Regions from separate parts of the Burkholderia sp. Ac-20353 genome, predicted to be linked through region 1. Evidence: riboswitches for the same ligand, from Rfam matches in the RefSeq annotation. Region 1 holds a riboswitch; the other holds the start of a gene.
What was found. A riboswitch is a leader RNA that binds a small molecule or an ion and turns the genes downstream of it on or off. The one in region 1 is predicted to bind glycine.
Positions count from the first base shown of each region.

Region 2: linked by a shared signal. The riboswitch ahead of G3N94_RS05830 (hypothetical protein) and the one ahead of gcvT (glycine cleavage system aminomethyltransferase GcvT) in region 1 are both predicted to bind glycine.

Region 1 is NZ_JAAGPL010000172.1:1,364-4,773, reverse strand. It holds gene gcvP (aminomethyl-transferring glycine dehydrogenase) at 1-287, opposite strand, end outside; gene gcvH (glycine cleavage system protein GcvH) at 446-826, opposite strand; gene gcvT (glycine cleavage system aminomethyltransferase GcvT) at 930-2,048, opposite strand; glycine riboswitch at 2,133-2,266, opposite strand; glycine riboswitch at 2,298-2,401, opposite strand; gene G3N94_RS31695 (hypothetical protein) at 2,519-2,896, opposite strand; gene G3N94_RS31690 (oxidoreductase) at 3,026-3,410, opposite strand, start outside.
Region 2 is NZ_JAAGPL010000012.1:40,394-43,803, forward strand. It holds gene G3N94_RS05825 (low specificity L-threonine aldolase) at 447-1,499, opposite strand; gene G3N94_RS05830 (hypothetical protein) at 1,693-1,923, opposite strand; glycine riboswitch at 2,073-2,162, opposite strand; gene G3N94_RS05835 (alkene reductase) at 2,630-3,410, opposite strand, start outside.

The DNA of each region.
Region 1 (3,410 bases):
AACACCTGGTTCTTGTCCGCGAGCTCGCGCAGCGCGGCGAGCGCTTCGGCTTCGCTCTTCGGTTGCGCGAACGGGCCGAGCGGCAGCGTTTCCGCGCGGCGGATCGATGCGGGAATCACGGCGTCGATCAGCGCGGCGCGCGACGCGAAGCCGAGCGTGTCGAGCATCGCCTGCTGGCTGGCGGCGTCGGGGCCGATATGGCGTTCAGCGAACGCGTCGTGCGTTTCGAGCGCGGCGAGCGAGAGGGGCGTGCGGTTCATCAGGCGGTCCGGGTGTTCGAGCTTCATGGTGGTCCTGGGTCGACCAGGGTTAGCGCTTCAGCGCTTGCTCTGATCTCATGCTGTGCGGTCGACCCGAGCCAGCGCTTCAACACTGACTCGGGCCTCACGCGGGGCTGGGCCCGTGCTGCCGGGCCGGCGCGCCGCGCGATTTGTAAAGGGTTGGCTTAGCCGACCAGCTTTTCGTAAGCGGCTGCGTCGAGCAGGCTGTCGGTCGATGCGCCGGCCGCGAGCTTGATCTTGAACAGCCACGTGCCGTACGCGTCGCCGTTCACGTCTTCCGGCGCATCGGCCGCGTCCGTGTTGATCGCGACCACTTCGCCGGTCACCGGCGAGTAGATGTCCGACGCGGCTTTCACCGATTCGACGACGCCGATGGCGTCGCCTGCCTTCACCTGCGAGCCGACCTTCGGCAGTTCGAGGAAGACGATGTCGCCGAGCGTGCTCTGCGCGTGATCGGTGATGCCGATCGCCACCGTGCCGTCGGCTTCGGCGCGGATCCACTCATGTTCGTCGGTGTACTTCAGATCGGCCGGGACGTTGCTCATCGGATGCTCCTGAATAGAAAGGGTGTGATTCTTCGTTCTGGCGCACCGTGGCGGTGCGCCGGGTGTGGTTCGCCGGGCGCCATGCCGCCCGGCCCCAGGCACGTTACGCAGCGAGGACCTTGCCGTTGCGCACGAACGGCAGTTTTACCACGCGCGCCGGAAGTTGCTTGTCGCGAATCTGCACTTGCACGATGTCGCCGATCTGCACGGCCGCCGGCACGCGCGCGAACGCGATCGATTCCTGCATCGACGGGGAGAAGGTGCCGCTCGTGATCTCGCCGTCGCCGTGCGGCGTGACGACCTTCTGGTGTGCGCGCAGCACGCCGCCCGCCTTGCCGTTTTCCTTCTGCAGGATCAGGCCGACGAACGCGGCGCGCGAGCCGTCGCGCTCGAGCACGTCGCGGCCGATGAACGCGCGCGGCGTCGCCAGGTCGACCGTCCACGCGAGGCCCGCGTCGAGCGGCGACACGGTGTCGTCCATGTCCTGGCCGTACAGGTTCATGCCGGCCTCGAGGCGCAGCGTGTCGCGCGCGCCGAGCCCGCACGGGCGCACGCCGTTTTGCTGCAGTGCGTTCCACAGCGCTTCGACATGCGCGGCCGGGACGATCACTTCGAAACCGTCTTCGCCGGTGTAGCCGGTGCGTGCGACGGTCAGATCGCCGAACGGCGTGCCCGCGACCTGCGCGGCATTGAACGGCTTCAGCTCGCTCGTCGCGGCGCGCGCGGAGGGAATCGTCGTCCAGGCTTTTTCACGGGCATTCGGGCCCTGCACCGCGACGATCGCGAAATCGCGGCGCGGCGTGATCGTGACGCCGTAGCCGTCCTGTTCGTTGAGCTGGTTGAACCACGCGATGTCCTTCTCCGCGGTGCCGGCGTTGACGACGACACGGAAGAAATCCTCGGTGAAGTAATAGACGATCAGGTCGTCGATGACGCCGCCCTGCGGATTGAGCAGGCACGAGTAGAGTGCCTTGCCGGGCGTCTTGAGCTTGCCGACGTTGTTCGCGATCGCGTGCTCGAAGAACGCGCGCACGCGGCTGCCGGTGAAATCGACGACGCACATGTGCGACACGTCGAACATGCCGGCGTCGGTGCGCACGGCCTGGTGTTCTTCGATTTGCGAGCCGTAGTTGACGGGCATGTCCCAGCCGCCGAAATCGACCATGCGGGCGTTGAGCGCACGGTGTGCGGCGTTGAGCGGGGTATGTTTGAGTGCAGTCATCGAGGCCTTAGGCAAGGCGCTTGCGCGCGGGACAATACGGCGATGTGCCGACCGCCGCGGCAATGAGCCTGCGGGCGGTCATGTATATGCCCCTCTGTCCTCGATACCTGAGAGATTGCGCCGCGGGCCAGGCCCTGCGAACGCGCGCCCCTTCGGTGGGCAGCCTGCCCGCGCTGCATTCGCGCAACGGGCTACTGCCGCTCTCCAGAGTGCGAAGATCACGGCCTGCGACGTGCGCAGGCGGGATGCTTCGACGCGGCCGGTCCTTTTGCCTGAGAGTTTGCGGGTGTGCCCCTTCGGCGGCGCGACCAGCGTTGCTGCAACGCCGTCACGCGCTCTCCCGACGCGTGCGGGCGACTGTACGCGAGCCCGGAAGCCTTGTCAATTTGGGCAAATCAATGTCGCTTCGGTACAAGCGCAATACAAGCGGCGGCTGCGCGCCGCCGCCGTTTTCCCGGCTCGCGCCGGTGTCACTCGCCGATCGCGCGTGCCGCGGTGTCGAGTTCCTGGTTCAGCACGCGCTGCTCGTCGCCCGACAGGCCGCCGCCGTGCTGCGCGCCCATGTCGTTCGATTCCTGGCGGATCACGTCGAGGCGGTGATGGAGCTGCGCGCCATACGGCGGCGGGTAGTAGCCGCCGTTGACGCGCGCGTCGACCCGGCGGTGCAGGTTGTCGATCCGGCCCTGGATCTGCTGCATGCGCTCGTAGCCGACGACTTGCGGATTCACTTGCGGCGCGGGTGCGGGGCGCGGCGGCGCCGGACGAGCTTGCTGCGGCGGCGCGACGATACACGCCGCGAGCGAGGAAACCAGGGCGCAGCACACTGCTGCGCGAATCAACCGTTGCATCACATTCTCCTGCGGTTTGGTGTCGGATCGACTTTTTTGAAAAACGCGTCAGACACGGGTATCGCTGACTTTCGTTCCCGCGCCATTTGTAACGGATTGTTCTGACGGCATCGAGCGGGGCAGGCCGGCTCAGATCGTCTTGCGCACGAACGGCAGGCGGCGGCCTTCGTGCTCGCTTTGCGCGGCGAGCTCGATGATCGTCATCACGTCGACCGCGTCCTGCGGGGTGACCGGGAACGGCGCGCCGTCATGGATCGACGCGGCGAGCGCGCGGTAGAACTCCGCGTACTGGCCGTCGAGCGTCGGCACCGGCCGCTCGGTCTCGACGTCGCCGTCGAGCACGCGCAGCACGCCGGGCGGATTGCCGCCGCCGAATTCGACGTGGTCGGGCGTGAGGCCCGCCTTCAGCTGGTCTTCCTGCGTGTCGAGCCCGAACTTCTGGTAGCTGCCGCGGGTGCCGTGCAGCGTAAAGCGCGGCGGCTCGATCGCCGACAGTGCGCTCGCATGCAGCGCG
Region 2 (3,410 bases), on a different contig from region 1:
CTCTGGCCATCATTGAGATGCTTCCGGTTCGTCATCTCATATGCAAATCCTCCTTAAGGACAAACATCGAAGCGAAGCTCATTTGAATCTGACATCAGATAATTTTTCAGTACTACTTATTTGACCTTCCACACCAATCTCATCTCGACCAGCCTATAACTGTTCTCATTCTCTACAAGATCCAGATCACGCACGGCGCCAAACGGATATACATATGTACGCCATTTTCCTATCCCCCGATAGAACCTGGGTCATCCGAAGCGCAGACACGAGTCCGCTGGAATTGAGGCTCCGCAGTCTGCATTCGGTTGAGCGCCGCACCTTTCTCAGGACGTACAACCAACCGAATTATTGAGGGCGGGGGGCGCCTTGCTGTTCATCGCCCCTCCGGCCCGGGTGTTGTGGAATGCTTCGCCCACTGTCATCCGAGCGATGGTTTTCCCGCATCAGGTAGAAGCGCATTTCAAATGCGAAAGGAGACAATCGATGTCCTCGCTCGTGGTCGCGAATGACGTCACGAACCGGACCACATTCGGCCCCCATCGATCATGAATGAACTCGACCCCTTCCCGCAGTAGCGACTCGATGACCGAGGCTGGCAAACGGCAGAAGACAATGTTTGCACCACTGCCGCCCAAAATCTCGACGTCCATTTCTCTTAGACCGAGGCCCAGACGATGCGCCATGTCATTCGCGTTTCGAGCGTTACGCAGCCAGAGATCGTCCGCCAGGTAGGCATCCATCTGAGCCGACAGAAAGCGCATCTTCGAGAAGAGATGACCGCCTCTCTTGCGACGGCAAGCAACCTCCGGCGCGAGTGCCCGGTTGAACAAAACGATAGCTTCGGCAGCAAGAACGCCGTTCTTTGTCGCGCCGAACGACAAGGCATCTACGCCCGCTTTCCACGTCAGTTCTGCGGGCGAGCAGCCGAGCGAAACAAGCGCGTTAGCGAATCGCGAGCCGTCCATGTGAAACTTCAAATCTGACTCGCGACAGACCTGACCGAGCGCTCCGATTTCCTCTCGTGTGTATACGCTGCCCACTTCCGTTGCTTGCGTGATACTCAGGCAAGACGGCTTCATCGTGTGGATGTCGCCCGCTATGAAGCGGGCCGCTTCGCGAAATTTGGCTACTTCTATTTTGCCGAGAGGCCCATCAACGAGAGCAAGCTTTGCGCCATGGGTGTAAAACTCCGGGGCCCCACATTCGTCGGTATTGATGTGGCTTTCTGGATGACAAAACACCTTTCCCCACGGTGGTGTCATCGCGCTCAGACTTATCGCATTCGCGGCAGTGCCGGTCGACACCAAAAAGACGTCAACTTGTCGCTCGAAGATCTCGCTGAATCGACTCACGACACGAGCGGTATAGTCATCGCCTCCGTATGGATTCGCTTGCCCGGAGTTGCATGCAAGAATCGCGTCGATCACTTCTGGCGACGCACCTGCGACATTGTCACTCTTGAAGTTCAACGCCGGAGAACGCTTGGTAACTTTCATGTCAACTTCCTTACGTCGTTTCGTCATCGTGCCTGGTTGATGCTTCCAGTTTCCGAGGCCACCGCCCGTTTGATCAGATGGTCTGCTTTTTGGCCACAAACACCGCATCGAATGTGATCGCACGCAGACGGCGATTCAGGCGAACGAATTCGGCGATCGATCCAATTTTTCAGAGCCTGCGCCAAAGGTTCAGTCAAGGCGATGCGTTATGCGCGAACACCCGCCTGACGCAATTCAGTAATGCAAAGCGCCTGTTCATTAGCTCCGCGTCGAGCTCGGGCAAGTGTTCTTCGTGAGGAGAGGACATTTTCATCACGGCAAAACGACGACGCGCCCTGGTTTTGAACAGGATGCGTTGCCAGGCGGAAGCGTCCGTGATGGCGACGCCCATGCCTTCAGCACCGATTCTGGCGATTCCCGACATGACATGGTCCAGACAAATGTTGAGCACCGTCGACTATTGGAGTCGACACGGATGCCCCATCTGTCCATGTACCTGAGAGTTTCGCTCGCACACCGATGACGGTGACGGCTCCCCTTCGGTGGGCGCACGAAGCGCCACTCTCCAGATGTTCTCGCTGCACGGTCCTTTTGCCTGAGAGTTTCCGGGGCGGTTGCTCCGTCGGCGTCGTCGAGAAGGACGATCTCTCCCGTGCTGCATTTGAAAGAACGCCTCCAACATAACGGAGTCAAAATACGCTGACAAGGTCTCACAGCACAAATATTTCGAACCTCAATGCATATGGATTCCTTACTATTTGCAAGAAGCTGCATAGCTTTTCTCGTTCCCGGAAACTTTCCATTGCGATCCGACATCCAGCACTTGATGTTGAATTTCGATGTCAGTTGCGCGACAACTTTCCGGAGGCCGCGAGATTTCTTCTGGATTTTCTTTACGCAACAAAGCGAGGCTGCCGCGGCCTCGTACATACTGAGAACCGCGACAGCCTCGCAACTGGAGGCCATCACCAATGCGCCTTCGTCCGCCGATTGAGCATCGGAAGCCGAGACGCCGGATGAGCTCGCTATTGGAGCCGAGTTTTTCTCACCACACTGAAGATTCGCGGTCCAAATCATCTTTTCACGCACTAACGGAAAAGACGCTCTGAACACGGTATTTCAGGCGACCGTCAGCGCGTGGCGTACGCGCTCTCGATGCCCGGCGTGTGCGTTGGATAGTCGACGTAACCCTTCTCGGAGCCACCGTACCAGTCCGTCAGAGCAGGCATCGCGATCGGCGAGCCGGTTTTCACACGCTCCACCAAGTCCGGATTTGCGATGAATGCACGCCCGAACGCGACCAGATCGGTCACCCCATCTTCGACAAGCGCCTTTGCCGTGTCGACGCCGATGCCGCCGTTGACAATCAGGGACCCGGAGTATGCGGGGCGGACGATATCGAGAATCTTGGGCAGATCGGGGCGATCAAACCAACCGTTGGTGTCACCGATGTGCAGATAAGCGACGCCGAAATCCTCCAGCATCTGGGCGACGTACTTGTATGTCTTGGCCGGATCCGGATCCCGTACGTTGTTGTAGGCTGCGAAAGGTGAAATCCGAACCCCGATCCGATTCAGCGGAACGACTTCAGAAACCTGCTCGAGGATTTCACGCAGGAATCGAGCTCGATTTTCGACTGAGCCACCGTAGCGATCGTCGCGCTGGTTGATCGTCGGCGACAGGAATTGATGGGGAAGGTAGCCATTAGCCGCATGAATTTCGATACCGTCGAAACCGGCTTTCATGGCATTTTCGGCGCCACGCCGATACTCCTGCACGGCCGCCTGGACCTCTTCGAGCGTCATCGCACGCGACGGCGTCGCATGAATCTTCGTGTACACGCCGTTCTGCAACTGCCCCCACACATGCAATTCATGCAGATCGTCGTTCACACCCGACGGCGACACCGGC